2 regions of the Ideonella lacteola genome follow, and region 1 is predicted to be linked to the other one. Evidence: predicted binding sites of a transcription regulator. Region 1 holds the regulator's gene; the other holds the start of a gene.
The links. The regulator FNR, encoded in region 1, switches genes on or off when oxygen is low (the NO sensors DNR and NnrR bind a similar motif). The targets are predictions, from matches to a motif close to TTGATNNNNATCAA.
Positions count from the first base shown of each region.

Region 1 (7,404 bases):
TCTCGCTCTCAGCTTCCCACTCGACGCCGGCGTAGATGTCTTCCGAGTTCTCGCGGAAGATCACCATGTCGACCTTCTGCGGCTCCTTCACCGGCGAAGGCACGCCAGCGAAGTACTGCACCGGGCGCAGGCAGACGTACAGGTCGAGCTCCTGGCGCAGGGCCACGTTCAGCGAACGGATGCCGCCGCCCACGGGCGTGGTCAGCGGGCCCTTGATCGAGACGACGAACTCGCGCAGTGCGGCGAGCGACTCTTCGGGCAGCCACACGTCGGGGCCGTAGACCTTGGTCGACTTCTCGCCGGCGTAGATCTCCATCCAGTGGATCTTCTTGGCGCCGCCATAGGCCTTGGCGACCGCTGCGTCCACCACCTTGATCATCACCGGCGTGATGTCAAAGCCGGTGCCATCACCCTCGATGTACGGAATGATCGGGTTGTTCGGGACGTTGAGCGAGAAGTCCGCATTCACGGTGATCTTCTGCCCGCCCTCGGGCACCTTGATGTGCTGGTACATGCTTGCCAAGCTCCGCGCTCCGTGTAGGAGGTTGTGAAAAGGGTTTTCGGAACCCGAAATTCTAGTTCAGCCGACCTGTCACCCGGCTGACCACCCTGGAGACGGTCCGGTCGGGCCTCTGACGCCCGGCGCTGCCGCTCTCAAACGCCAGAAAACTGTCGGAAAAACGCAGGAAAGCCCCGGGAACCTCGCCGGGAAGGGTAGTGAGTCGAGCACCCATCAGCTCAGGCAGAACGCCACCAGGCGGGTCAGCACGTCGTGGCCCAGCGCCCACACCGAGGCGCCGGCCAGCAAGGCCCCCGCCAGGCGGATGGCACCGGCTTCCACACCGGCGGTGATGCTGCGGCCACTGGCGGCGCTCCACCGGGCCCACAGCCACGGCGCCACGCCCAGCGCCGGCGCCGTCGCCAACCCAAAGACCAGCATGACCGCAGCGCCGCCCATGGAATCGTTGGCCAGCGCGGCCACGACCAGCGCCGATTGCAGCAGCCCGCACGGCCACGTCACCCAGGCCAGACCCAGGCCACCGGCCTTGACCGGGCCCCGCATGCGTTGCCAGCCCTGCGCATCCGGCCGGGCCGCCGAGGTGGGTGTGCGCCCTGCCCGTTCCAGCCACTCGGGCTGGCGACCGCGAACCAGCAGCCACAGGCCGAGCGCCAGCGCCGCCACGTGCAGCACCGCCCAGATGGGCCTCAGGGCCGGGCTCAGCGCGCTCCAGCGCGACACGGCCCCGACACTGGCCGCCGCCAGCGCGCCCGCCAGCGTGTAGGCCACGAGCCGGCCGGCATGAAACGCTGCCCAGCCCTCGCGCCGACCGGCGCCGCAGGCCCGCACACCCGCCGCGCTGGGTGCAGCGCACATGGCCACGCAGTGCACCGAGCCCGCCAGGCCCATCAGCAGCGCGGTCAATACCAAGGCGCCGTTCATCGCCCCGTGCCCTCGCCCAGCCTCTCAGATGATGCGCGAGAAGCGCTCGCGCACGCGATCGGCTTGCAGGTGCTTGTCGAACACCATCGCGATCGCGCGCACCAGGAACCAACCCGGCGCCGTCACCTGTACCGAATCGGACTCGATGGTCACCAGCCCTTCGGCCTCGAAAGCCGCCAGCTCGTTCAACTCGGCCCGGAAGTGGTCGCGGAACTTGACCAGGTAGGCCAGCTCGATGGATTCGAATTCGACCCTGCCCTGACACATCAGCGCCATGATCACCGCGCGGCGCAGCAGATCATCCCGCGTGAGCGCCAGGCCGCGAACGGTGGCGAACTGGCCGCGGTGGATCGCGTCGTAGTACTCGGGCAGCGTCTTGGCGTTCTGGCTGTAGGTGGCCCCCATCCGGCCGATGGCCGAGACGCCGAGCGCCACCAGGTCGCAATCCGGCTGGGTGCTGTAGCCCTGGAAGTTGCGGTGCAGACGCCCCTGGCGCTTGGCCACCGCCAACGCATCGTCGGCCAGCGCGAAGTGGTCCATGCCGATGTAGCTGTAGCCATGGCCCAGGAAGCTGGCGATGGCGCCGGACAGCATCGACACCCGGTCACCCGGCGGCGGCAGCGTCGACGGCTCGATGCGCCGCTGCGGCTTGAAGCGCAGTGGCAGGTGCGCGTAGGCATAGAGCGCAATACGATCCGGCCGAAGCTCGCCCACCTGCGCCACCGTGCGGGCGAACGACGCCGGCGTCTGCTTGGGCAGGCCGTAGATGAGATCGGCATTGATCGATTCGAAGCCCAGTTCGCGGGCCGCGCGCATCAGGCCCCGCACCGATTCGAACGACTGCACGCGATGAACCGCCTTCTGCACGTCGGGGTCGAAATCCTGGATGCCGAAGCTGATGCGGTTGAAGCCCATTCGCCGCCACGCGGCCAGCCGCTCGGGGGACGCGGTGCGCGGGTCAACCTCGATCGACACCTCGGCGCCCGGCAGGATACGGAAGGCATCGCCCAGCTCGGCCATCAGGCCTTGGAGTTCTTCGTCGCTCAGGAAGGTGGGCGAACCGCCGCCGAGGTGAACCTGCGACACCGGTTGGGCCGACCCCAGGGCCTTGGCGTGCATCGCGATCTCGGCGCGCAAGGCAAGCAGGTATTCGGCGGCCCGGCTGTGATGCTTGGTGATGACCTTGTTGCACGCACAGTAGTAGCAAACCGATTCGCAGAACGGGATGTGCACATACAGCGACAGCGCCGCCCGGGCACCGACGCTGGCCCCCTCGGCGCGCTGGCGCAGGGCCTGCTCATAGTCGGCCGGGCCGAAGGCTTCGACGAAACGATCGGCGGTGGGATACGAGGTGTAGCGCGGCCCCGGCACGTCGAAGCGCTTGAGCAGCGGCATCGGCAGAACGTCGATCGGGGGCGCGCTGGCGTCGGTGGCCACGGGCGTGGCGGCAACGGTGGAGTCTTCCATGCCGCGATCGTGCCGCTGCCCGCGTCCCCACCACTTGATCTTGCGCAAGCCCGACACGCGGCGCCGGGAGAAAAATCTCCCCGTCATTGAGGATGGTCATGCCCACCACTGAAGTCATTGCATCGATCCAGCCGAGCCCCCCACCGGTGGGTGGCCATACCGAAAGAAATTGCGCATTCAAGGTCGCGTGCTCCAGCTGCAACCTGCGTGAGCTGTGCCTGCCCCTGGGGCTCACCACACAGGAGCTCGAGCGCCTGGACAAGCTGGTGGCCACGCGCCGCAGCGTCCGCCGAGGCGACGCCCTGTTCCGCGCTGGCGAGCCGTTCCAGTCGCTCTATGCGGTGCGCACGGGCTTCTTCAAGACCTGCGTCTCGGCCGAGGATGGTCGAGACCAGGTCACCGGCTTCCAGATGGCGGGCGAGTTGCTCGGCCTGGATGGCATCAGCGGCGATTCGCACTCGTGCGACGCGGTGGCACTGGAGGACTCACAGGTCTGCGTGATCCCCTTTGCCGATCTGGAGCGGCTGTCGCGCGAATTCGTCGACCTGCAGCGCCAGTTCCACAAGATCATGAGCCGCGAGATCGTGCGCGATCACGGGGTGATGCTGCTGCTGGGCAGCATGCGGGCGGAAGAACGCCTGGCCGCGTTCTTGCTGAACCTGACCCAACGCCTGCAGGCGCGCGGCTTTTCACCTTCGGCGCTGGTGCTGCGCATGACGCGCGAAGAGATCGGCAGCTACCTCGGCCTCAAGCTCGAGACGGTGAGCCGCACCTTCTCGAAGTTCCAGGACGACGGACTGCTGGAGGTGAAGCAGCGGCACATCCGCATCCTCGATCAGGCGGGGCTGCAGCAGTTGGTCAACGGCGCCACCTGCTGAGGCACGAAGGCGCCCAGCAGATCGAGCTCGCCCGAGAGTGCCCAGTCCAGAGCGCTCACTCCAGAGCGCTCACTCCAGAGCGCCCACGCAAAACGACAACGGCCCGGAATACCCGGGCCGTTTTCTTTGTCGGTGAGTTCTTTGTCGGTGACGACGGCGGCGCATCCGCCACGCCCCGCCGGCAGTCACTGCGTTTCTGGGTGAACCAGGAACTGCGTGAGCGCCGAAGCCATCGAGATCACCATCCAGAAGACGAGGAACGCCACCGAATACAACGTGGTCGGCTCCCAGGTGACGGGTGTGCTGCCAAACCAGTGCAGCTCGCCCGGGTCCACCAGCGTGAACACCAAGGCCTCGAGCACACCGGCCATCACGAAGGCCGGCCAGAAAATGCAGATCCAACGCGCGGGGCCGGTAGGTGCCGCATGCGCCGTCACCTCCTGGGGAACTGGGAGGGTGGCCATGGCTGCGGCCTCAGGGCTTGGCCGTGGCGGCGTGGTTGCGGGCCTGCAGCGCCGGTGTCAACGAATCCGGCGTGGCCGCTTTCTCACTGACACCGCCACGCTCTTGCAGCGTGAGCACCGGATCGGCGCCTCGCGCTGCGATGAATGCAGTGGCCAGGCTGGCCACCACCACGGCCAGCGGGCCGCCAATCACCATCCAGACAATCGGCAGCCGCCACCACACTGGCGAATCCACGGCCGGTTCACGAGCAGTCGAGGAATTCATCGTGTCTCCTTGGGTGTGCATGAGTTGTCGGCCCATCCTAAGCGCTATCGCGGCACCACGAAGCTGGATCTTTCACTGACACGCGCCGAATTGGCGTTGCCTGCGGCCAGGCGTTCGATGTGGAAGACGATCGGGTGGGCACCGGTGCCCGCCTGGTTGGCCGCCTCGGGAGGAACCCTCACGGCCACGGTCAGCCAGCGGGCTTCGGCGCCCTGCAGGCTCAGCGCGGCCCCCCGCTCGATGGCCACGCCGGGCAGGCCTTCCACCGTCACGCGGTAGCTCTGGGGCGCTTCGGTGACGTTCATCACCTGCAGGCGATAGACGTTCTCGATGTAGCCGTCGTCGACCAGACGCGCGAGCGCCGCACGATCACGCACCACATCCACCCTGAACGGGCTGCGCACCGCCAGGCTGCCGACGAAGGCCCCGGCGATGAGCAGCATCACGGCCGTGTAGATCAGCACCCGCGGCCGAATGATCCGGGCGATGATCTGCCGCCAGCCCAGGTGCTCGGACATGCTGTTCTCGGTGGCGTACCGGATCAGCCCGCGCGGGTAGGCCATCTTGTCCATGATCCCGTCGCACACGTCCACACAGGCGGCGCAGCCGATGCACTCGTACTGCAGGCCCTTGCGGATGTCGATGCCGGTGGGGCAAACCTGCACGCACAAGCCGCAATCGATGCACGAGCCCAGGCCCAGTTGCTTCGGATCGGCCTTGCGCGAGCGCGAGCCACGGGGCTCTCCGCGTTCGGGGTCGTAGCTGATGATCAGCGTATCGCGGTCGAACATCGCGCTCTGGAAGCGCGCATACGGGCACATGTACTTGCAGACCTGCTCACGCATGTAGCCTGCATTGCCGTAGGTGGCGAAGCCGTAGAACAGCACCCAGAACCATTCCCAGGGGCCGAAGCCGAGGGTCATGGCCTCTTCGGCAAGGTGCCGGATCGGGGTGAAGTAGCCGACGAAGGTGAAGCCCGTCCACAGGCCGATCGTGATCCACAAGCCCTGCTTGCCGGCTTTGCGCCAGATGCGGTTCCAGTCCCAGGGGCCTTCGTCGAGCTTCATGCGCTGGGCGCGGTCGCCCTCGAACTTGCGTTCGACCCACATGAAGATCTCGGTATAAACCGTCTGGGGGCAGGCATAGCCGCACCAGAGCCGGCCCGCCACTGCGGTGAACAGGAACAGCGCATAGGCCGAGAGGATCAGCAGACCCGTCAGGTAGATGAAGTCCTGCGGGTAGAGCACCAGGCCGAAGATGTAGAAGCGGCGCGACGCCAGGTCGAGCAACACGGCCTGGCGATCGTTCCACATCAGCCACGGCATGCCATAGAAGACCAGCTGTGTGGCCCAGACCAGCATCCATCGCCAGGTGGCGAAGGTGCCGGTCACCGAGCGTGGGTAGATCTTGCGCTGCTTCTGGTACAGCGAGACGGTTTCCCCGCTGCTCACGTCGCCCACGTCCGCCCCGCCCTGGGGCCCCATGCCGGCAGAGCCGGAGGGCACCGGAGCGATGGGAATCACGCGGGCGGGTGCGCCGCTGGTAGGTGCCTCGGCCATGGACTTCGTTGCTCCGCTCTCAGCGACCCGCCACCTGCGTGCTCTGCGACAGGCTCCAGACGTAGGCGGTCAGCACTTCGATCTGCTCGGGCGTCAGGCGCTGGCCTTGCGGCGGCATCACGTTCGTCTTGCCCTGATTGATCATCGCCAGGATGGCCGGCTCGCCCCAGCCGTGCAGCCAGATCTTGTCGGTCAGGTTCGGCGCGCCGATCGCCGGGTTGCCCTTGCCGTCAACGCCGTGGCAGGCGGCGCAGGCTGCGAACTTGGGCTTGCCCAGTTGAGCCGCGATCTCGTTGTGAGGGCTGCCAGACAGGCTCAACACATACTGCGCCACGTTGCGCACTTCGTCGCCGCTGCCGACTGCCGCGGCCATCGGCGGCATCACGCCGCTGCGCCCTTCGACGATCGTCTTGTGGATGTACTGCGGCAACTGGTCGATGTTGCTGCCCAGCCAGTCGCGGTCGGTCAGGTTGGGGAAGGACTTGCTGCCGCGGCCGTCCGCACCGTGGCACTGGGCGCAGGTGTTGGCAAACAGGCGCTCACCGATCGCCATGGCCTTGGGGTTCTTCGCCAGCTCCTCCACGGGCTTGCCCACGAGGTCGGCGTAGATCGGGCTCATGGCCTGGTGGGCCTTGTCCTGCTCGGCTTGCCACTGGCCGGTGCTGCTCCAGCCCAGCGTGCCTTGCGCGCTGCCGAGGCCCGGGTACAGGGCCAGGTAGCCAACGGCGAAGACCACGGTGATGACGAACAGGCCCATCCACCAGCGCGGCAGCGGGTTGTTCATCTCACGCAGGTCTTCGTCCCACACGTGGCCGGTGGTGTTGTCGTTGGCCATCACCTTGCGGCGGCTGGCCACCATCAGCAGCACCAGGCAGAAGACCAGGCCGGCTACGGTGATGGCGCCGATGTAGATCGACCAACCGGCATTGAAAAAGTCGCTCATGACAAAGTGCTCCGCTGGGCTGAGGTATCGGCCGCATCGGCGGCCGGGTCGGCGAAGGGCAGTTGCGCCGCTTCGTCGAAGGCGCCTTGGCGCCGGCGGTTCAGGGTCCAGGCCATCAGGCCCAGGAACAACAGCAGCGACAGCACGGTGATGGCGCTGCGCCAGGTATTGACATCAAACTCCATGGCGTCACCCCTCACTTGCGCGCGGTTCCGAGCACCTGCAGGTAGGCGACCAGCGCCTCCAGCTCGGTGCGGCCCTTCACGTCGTCCGCGGCCTTGTTGATCTCGTCGTCCGAGTACGGCACGCCCACCAGCCGCAGCGCCTTCATCTTCGGCGCCAGCTCGGCCGGGTCGAGCGCGTTCTTCGCCAGCCAGGGGTAGGCCG
Region 1 is NZ_JBBUTG010000012.1:119,928-127,331, reverse strand. Features, by position in the region: gene icd (NADP-dependent isocitrate dehydrogenase) at 1-514, opposite strand, end outside; gene AACH06_RS18610 (sulfite exporter TauE/SafE family protein) at 734-1,441, opposite strand; gene hemN (oxygen-independent coproporphyrinogen III oxidase) at 1,466-2,908, opposite strand; gene fnr (fumarate/nitrate reduction transcriptional regulator Fnr) at 3,001-3,786, shown strand; gene AACH06_RS18595 (hypothetical protein) at 3,972-4,250, opposite strand; gene AACH06_RS18590 (nitrogen fixation protein FixH) at 4,261-4,515, opposite strand; gene ccoG (cytochrome c oxidase accessory protein CcoG) at 4,560-6,074, opposite strand; gene ccoP (cytochrome-c oxidase, cbb3-type subunit III) at 6,094-7,017, opposite strand; gene AACH06_RS18575 (CcoQ/FixQ family Cbb3-type cytochrome c oxidase assembly chaperone) at 7,014-7,202, opposite strand; gene ccoO (cytochrome-c oxidase, cbb3-type subunit II) at 7,214-7,404, opposite strand, start outside.

Region 2 (7,404 bases), on a different contig from region 1:
TTGCCCACCACGATGGTGGACAGCGCGGCGAGGCGCAACACGTCATCGGGTGCACCGTTGCGACGCCCGATCCAGTGCACCAGCACCACGCTCGCCAACGAGGCCATGCCGACCATCATCGCGCGAACCACGGCGCGCAGGGTGAACAACGGCGCGTCGGCCGGCCGAGGCGGGCGCCGCATGCCATCGGCGGCCAACGGCTCGGCCTCGAAAACCAGGGAACAGGCCGGGTCGATGATGAGCTCCAGCAACACCACGTGGATGGGCAACAGCAGCACCGGGCCACCGAACAGCGGCAAGAGCGACAGGCCGACGATGGGCACGTGCACTGCGAACAGGTAGCCCAGGGCGTGCTGCAGATTCACGAAGATTCGCCGGCCTGCCCGAACCGCCTCGACCAGCGAGCCGAAGCGGTCGTCCAGCAGCACCAGGCTGGCGGCCTCACGGGCCACATCCGTGCCCCGCTCGCCCATGGCCACCCCGATGTCGGCGGCCCGAAGCGCCGGGCCATCGTTGACCCCGTCGCCCGTCATCGCGACCACTTCACCGCGCCGCTGCAGCGCTTGCACGATGCGAAGCTTCTGCGCGGGCGCCACACGGGCAAACACCGCCACATGGCGGACCGCCAACTCAAGCGCGGCTTCGTTCATGCCGTCCATCGCCAGTCCGGTCAGCACGTCCGAACGCACGGTCGCTTCAGGACGCGCAAGCCCGGCCTGCTGGGCAATGGCCAGCGCCGTGGCTGGACCGTCGCCGGTGATCATCACGACCCGCAGACCCGCGCGACGGCAGTCTTCGAGCGCGGGCAGCACATCGTCGCGCAGCGGATCCAGAAACCCGATCAGCCCGAGCGGCACGAAGCCTGTTTCCGGCCAGGCCTGCCCTGGCTCGACTCGGTGATGCTCTTGCACCGCCACGGCGATCACCCGCAAACCCTGCTCGCCCCAGCGCCGGGCCTGGTCCAGCCAGTGCTCACGCCACCCGGCGGGCAGCTCGCCATCGCCACACCGGGCCAGCACCGCCTCGGGTGCGCCCTTGATCGCGACGGTGGCTTCGGAGGCCGCCGCTTGCCGGGCCTCCGGGAGGGCGTCGCTGGGGTGAGCCGCCATACGCCAGCCCTGCACCACGAAGGGCCGCCTCGGCGCCAACACGCTGCGGTACAGCAAAGCATCGGGCGCAGGCGTCGCCACCGCCGACACATCCGCCCGGAAGATCGCCTGATCCATCGGCTCGAGGCCCTCGCGGACGCTCGCCAGCGCGGCTCCTCTCAAGAGGCGGTCGAAGCCCGACGCCGTCGCGCCTTCGGCCGCGAGCCAGGCCTGTGTGCCGTTGAACAGCGCTGCCACGGCCATCCGGTTGCAGGTCAATGTCCCGGTCTTGTCCACGCACAGCACGGTGGTGGAGCCGAGTGCCTCGATGGCCTGGGGCTGCCTCGTGAGAACCTTCTGCTGCGCGAGCCTCCACGCCCCCAGCGCGAGCATCACCGTCCAGACGACGGCAAACTCTTCCGGAACGATGGACATGGCCAGCGTCAGCCCCACCAGCAAGCCGGCACTCCACGAGCCTTCTCGCAGCGCGAAAAGGGTTGCCGCGATCAAGCAGGTCACCAGGGCGAGGATCGCCACTGCCCGCACCATGCGCTTGAGCTCCAGATGCAAGCGGCTCACCCGCGGCTGCACCGAGGCCAGGGAACCGCCGATCTTTCCCAACGCCGTGCGGGCACCCGTGGCCGTCACGATCGCCACGCCGTCGCCCTGCACCACCAGCGTTCCGGCGTAAAGCATGTCGGCATCCGCCGCCACGGCCTTGTCGATCGGCACCGATTCCCCGGTCAGCAGCGACTCGTCGATGCGCAAGGCATGCACCTCGACCAGCCGAGCGTCGCACGCGAGTCGATCGCCCTCTTGCGCCAGCAGACGGTCACCGACCACAAGGTCTCGGCTGGCAATGCGCAGCAGTCGCCCGTCGCGCACCACGGTACAACGCGGGCTGGCCAAGCCTTTCAGGGCCTCCAGCACGCGTTGCGTGCGCCGCTCCTGGATGACCGAAATGGCAGTGACCGCAACGATCGACACCGACAGCACCGCGCTGTCGAAAAGACTTCCCAGCAACGCATACAGCACGGTGCACGCGAGCAACAAGAGCACCATCGGCTGTCCGGCCGCTTCCCACACCGAGCGCAGGATCGACTTGTGATCGGCCGGGGGCAGCGCATTGGGGCCATCGCGAAGCAGGCGGGCTTCGGCTTCGGCCGAGGTGAGGCCTGCGGGTGGGTCGAGCGGCGCCGTGGTTTGCATGGTGGCAGGCTATGCCCTGCAGCCCCGGGCGTCTTGAGCTTCGTCAATCGCGGCAGCATCGAGGCGCCTTAGGGCGTGTTCACACTACGGAGCCCCGATGCGTAGTGTGAACACGCCCTAGTTTGCGCGGGCGCAAGGCCACGGTGCCCTCGCTGCCTACGATGGCAACAAGGGCATGCCCTCTGCCCGTCACCACGAAAGGACTTCGCATGAACACCGCTTCGACCATCTCAGACACCCGCGACCAGATGGCTCAACACCTGCGACGCATGATCGACGAAGCCGACCGGGTGCTTGCATCAGCGGCGGAAACAGGCGACGAGGCGCTGGACAGCGTTCGCGATCAATTTGCAGACCAGGTCCGCCGCATGCGCAGCCAGCTCGACGAGCTCGAAGACGCGGCGTTCTACCGTGCGCGCCGCGCCGCCCGGGCCGCTCATCACACCGTCCACGAGCACCCCTATGGCGCGATGGGTGTCGCAGCGGCTGTGGGCCTGCTGGTGGGCTTCTTGGTCGCTCGCCGCTGATCACGGCACCCGTGGGTCGCCGTACCCACGGGCTCGGCCACCAGCCGCCGACGATCAGCGCCGCTCGACGGCGGCTTGGCAGGTGGCGCAGCGCAGCGCTGCCGGCAGCGCGCGCAGCCTCTTCATGGAGATGGGCTCACCGCATTCGGCGCACTCGCCGTAGGTGCCATCGCCCATTCGCTGCAGCGCCTGCTCGATGAGCGTGAGTTCGTGGATGTCGCGCAGCACCTCGGCATCCTGAACCTCGGCTTCCAGCCATTCGGCGGCCTGGTCCTTCAGATCTTCCACTTCACCGCCGGCCTCATGGGCCTGCCGTGCGGCGGTGGCCGCCTGCATGTCGGCACGCAGGGCCAGCCCGCGCTCGATCAGTTGGCTGCGCAATGCATTCAGATCGTTCTGGGTGATGCTCACGGTGTCCACGATGTTCCCCTTTCAGACACTTCATTGTTCGCACCCCTGCCAAGCCCGGTATTGATCGCCCTCAATGAGGGCCATCCCTTCGGTGCAGCAGGGGCGCACCGTGGGCGCTACAGGCCCTTGCAGTTGGCGTAGAACGACACCGTGGCCGGCCAATCGCTGAAGATGCCCATCACGCCCACATCCTGCGCGAGCACGTCGATCACCCGCAGCACATCGCCTTCGCGGTGAATGGCCGCATCGATGGTCTGGTAGTACGACCCGTTGTTGCCATCGGCCAGGATGCCGCTGCGCTCGAGTGACCAGGTGATCAGTCCGAGCCCAGCAGCCTTGGCATCTTTCGCGGCCTGCGATGGGACGATGTTGTTGCCCGCATCCAGAGCCAACAAGGCCCAGGTGGGCGGCGCCCAGATGTTGATGCCCTGGGCCTTGAAGGCCTTCAGGTCGCTGGAGGTCGGCAGGTCGGCGGGCGTGCCGGCGTCATCGAGGTACACCGCCTGCTTGCCGAACGCGGGCTCTTTCGAGATCCAGTACAGCACATCATCTTTCAAGAACGATTGGGCGTAGACACGCCCCGCACCGATGCCTGCGGCCTTGTACTCGTCGATGAGCTTTTGCGCGTAGTCTTGCTGGCTGAAGCCGTCGAACGGCATGGGCACCACGGGCGTCTTCAACTCGGGGGTCATCTTCACCCCCAGCTTCTTGAAGAGCTGGATGCTTTCCGCATGGGTCATCAGCGTGCCGCTCGTCGGCCCCGAGTACAGGTCGGTGCGGAAGGTGGGCGTTCCGGCCATGTACTCGTCAACGGTCTTGCCACGCGGGTTGAACGCATCCATCTTGCCGCGCAGGGTCTTGAACTCTGCCAGCGTGATGTCGCTGGTTCGGCATTCGGCCTTGGCCGACGTGACCAGATTGCCGGCGTTGTCGTACACGGCCGGCTGAAATGGCGTCGAGCACTTGCTGGCCAGCGGCGTGGCCAGGATGTTCGTCGTCGTGTGCAGGTCGTTTTGAGCGTGGCGGCACACCAGCTCCTTGTCCTTCGTGAAGGCCACGTCGCACTCGATGATGCCGGCGCCCATGCGCGCAGCGGCCTCATACGATTCGCGGGTGTGCTCTGGAAACTGCAACGGCGCGCCGCGGTGACCGATCGAGAACTCGCTCACGCGGTAGTGCTGGAACGATTTCGCACACGACTGAAGCTGCCGTTGCAGCTTGCCATCGGGCATGTCATTGACCAGGAAGAAAGGGCGCGGCCCGAGTTGAACCGATGCCACCGGATAGGCGCTGTGCCCGGTGCCGGCACAAGCCGGCCCTGCGGCCAGCAGCAGGCTTGCCAGACCGACGTGGTGGATGGCGGATGGGATACGCATGTTGATCCTCGTATTGGTGTTTGCGTGTTGGTATGGGCGTGCTGGCAGCGTAGGCCGCCCGCGTGTCAGCGCGATGAACGACGAAGGCACATCCGCGGCCAGCCGGGTGGGGCCCTTCGGCTCACCCGCATGGTCGTCTGCCAGCCACCGACGCACCGTCCAGGTGCCTGGCGCCGCGCCAATGGCTGCGGCGTGACCGATGTGCCCGTCCAGCGCACCCCACCTCGCGCCGCGCTGGCTAAAAACAACGACATGACTGTGCTGTTTGCGCTCGCGCTGGCGCACCAAGGCAGCGATGATGTTGCCTCGACAGGAGAGGACTACATGCCCATTGCGCCTGCCACGTCGCAGTCGTTCGCCGCCGAGCTCGACCGGCGTTCCGGGGCCAGACGCCCCCTTCGCACCGAGGCCGCCATCTCGCTGGCCTCGGGCCCGCCCTGGCCCGCGCAGATGGTGGATGTGGGCCTGCGCGGGCTGTCACTGCACCTCGATCACGACAACGTGCCTGCAGGCTCCGGCTGTGACGTGACCTTCACCCTGCCGCTGAAAGAGGCCGAGCACCCCATCCGGATACGGGCCAAGGTCACCCGTCGGTTGGTGCGCAGCGGTGGCTACAAGCTCGACCTGGAGGTGCAGCACGCCTCGCCCGAAGACGCTCAAGCGCTGGAGCGCTTTGTCATCGAACGCTGACGGCACCCCTGTCCCAACGCCTTCGAACGACTCCAAACGACTCCGGGGGTCTCCGAGGCCCCTGGCGCCCCAGGGCAAGGAGGGCCTTGTCACGCCATACTGTATGCCTGTACAGTATGCGCATGATGACCGGCCAACTCCGTCAAACCTACCGCCCCTCCCGCCAGCGTCTGCCCGTTTGGGTGTACCGGCTCTGGGGCTGGCTCTGACGCCTTTACGCCTCTACGCCTTTCGGGCCATTGAGGTCGCAGCAGCTTCTGCGGCCTTGATGGCGTCCCGACGGGCCGCTGAATCCTGACAGCGCGACCACCGGCCCGCCCGCGCCGGTGGAGGTTCGCTTCGTTGCTTCACCTCCGCGGTCGCCCCGTGTGACTTCAGCGAGCTCGACAGGCTTGCATCCGCCGCACACTTCCAATATCATCGAATAATGGAAGAAAAGGATGTCATCCGCGCCCTCGCCGCACTGGCCCAACCGGTGCGCCTGCAGGTGTTCCGCGCCCTGATCGTGGCCGGATCAGAGGGCCTCACCCCCGGCACCATGGCTGATGCGCTGGCGGTTCCGCAGAACACGCTCTCCTTCCACCTGAAGGAGCTGACCAACGCGGGACTGGTCACGACCGAACGCGCCAGCCGGCACATCATCTACCGCGCCGCCTTCGATCACATGAACGCGGTACTCACCTACCTCACCGAAAACTGCTGCCGCGGCGCTGCCTGCGTCGTCGAGCCAGCCGCGTCCTGCGGCTGCTGACGGAGACATTCCATGAAGCGATTCCACGTTCACGCCCACGTCGACGATCTGGCCGCCAGCATCTCCTTTTACACCCGCCTGTTCGGGGCCGAACCGACCCGCATCGAGAGCGACTACGCCAAATGGATGCTCGAAGATCCCCGCGTCAACTTCGCGATCTCGACCCGCGGCAGCAAACCCGGCATCGATCACCTGGGCATCCAGGCTGACAACGCCGACGAACTGGCCGAGCTGAAGCATCGGGCCCAGGCGGCCGACGTGCCACTGGCCGACGAAGGCGAAACCACCTGCTGCTACGCACGCAGCGAGAAGCACTGGGTGACCGATCCGCAAGGCATCGCCTGGGAGCACTTCCACACGCTCGACAGCATTCCAGTGTTCAGCGAAAACAGCCAGGCCATGGCTGGCAATCACACCGCGGCCACCGCCGGCACCAGCGCGTGCTGCGCGCCCAGCCCGGCGGCAACCACGACAGCACCCGGCGCCGCCAGCTGCAAACCGCGCGGCAAACCGATCGGCATCCCCGTCACCGCGAGTGGCGGCGGCTCTTCCTGCTGCTGAAGCCATGCTCGCCCGATTCCTCGCACGCCAGATCTATCTGCTGGCGGTCGGCGGCAGCCTGGTCGTGTTCACGGTGGCCATCTCCCAGGGGTGGCCGCTGGGGCTGGCGGTCACCGCCTGGAGTGTGGTGGTGCTGGGCGTTGGCATGGCGCTCGAACGTGCCCGGCCCTTCAACCCAGCGTGGTCGACCGACCACGGCGACACCTCGACCGATGCCTCCAGCGCCGTGGTGCTCATCGCAGCGGCAGATCCCGCCATCAAGGCGCTGCTGCCGATGCTGGTGTCGGCCTGGGCTCCCGGCGTGGCTGCCGGCGCCGCGTCGAGATGGACCGGTCCGTTTGTCGCGCAAGTGGCCGCGGCGGTGCTGTGGATCGAGCTCGCGAAGTATGTCTCTCACCGAGCACACCACACGGTGCCAGCGTTGTGGTGGCTGCACGCCATGCACCACAGCAGCCGGCGCCTGTACTGGCTCAACAACTTCCGATTCCACCCGCTGAATCACCTGATCAACACCAGCGTGGCGATGCTGCCGCTTCTGGCCCTGGGAGCCCCTCACGACGTGCTGTTGGCGGCCCTTGCGGTCACCCAGCCCGTGCTCATGCTGCAGCACTTGAATGCGGACACGCGCAACGGCTGGGCAAACCACGTCTTCAGCACCAATGAGCTGCACCGCTGGCACCACTCCACCGTGCCGGCCGAAGCCAACTCCAACTTTGGCAGCGCCTTGGTGCTCTGGGACCTGGTTTTCGGCACCTATCGCCCCGCCGATGCCCAGCCCGCCCAGGTGGGGT
Region 2 is NZ_JBBUTG010000033.1:38,489-45,892, reverse strand. Features, by position in the region: gene AACH06_RS28225 (cation-translocating P-type ATPase) at 1-2,297, opposite strand, end outside; gene AACH06_RS28220 (ElaB/YgaM/YqjD family protein) at 2,507-2,824, shown strand; gene AACH06_RS28215 (TraR/DksA family transcriptional regulator) at 2,879-3,244, opposite strand; gene AACH06_RS28210 (glycerophosphodiester phosphodiesterase family protein) at 3,352-4,611, opposite strand; gene AACH06_RS28205 (PilZ domain-containing protein) at 4,864-5,301, shown strand; gene AACH06_RS28200 (ArsR/SmtB family transcription factor) at 5,729-6,052, shown strand; gene AACH06_RS28195 (ArsI/CadI family heavy metal resistance metalloenzyme) at 6,065-6,613, shown strand; gene AACH06_RS28190 (sterol desaturase family protein) at 6,618-7,404, shown strand, end outside.
Region 2: the regulator FNR is predicted to act here: its motif matches at 2,331-2,344, upstream of AACH06_RS28225 (cation-translocating P-type ATPase).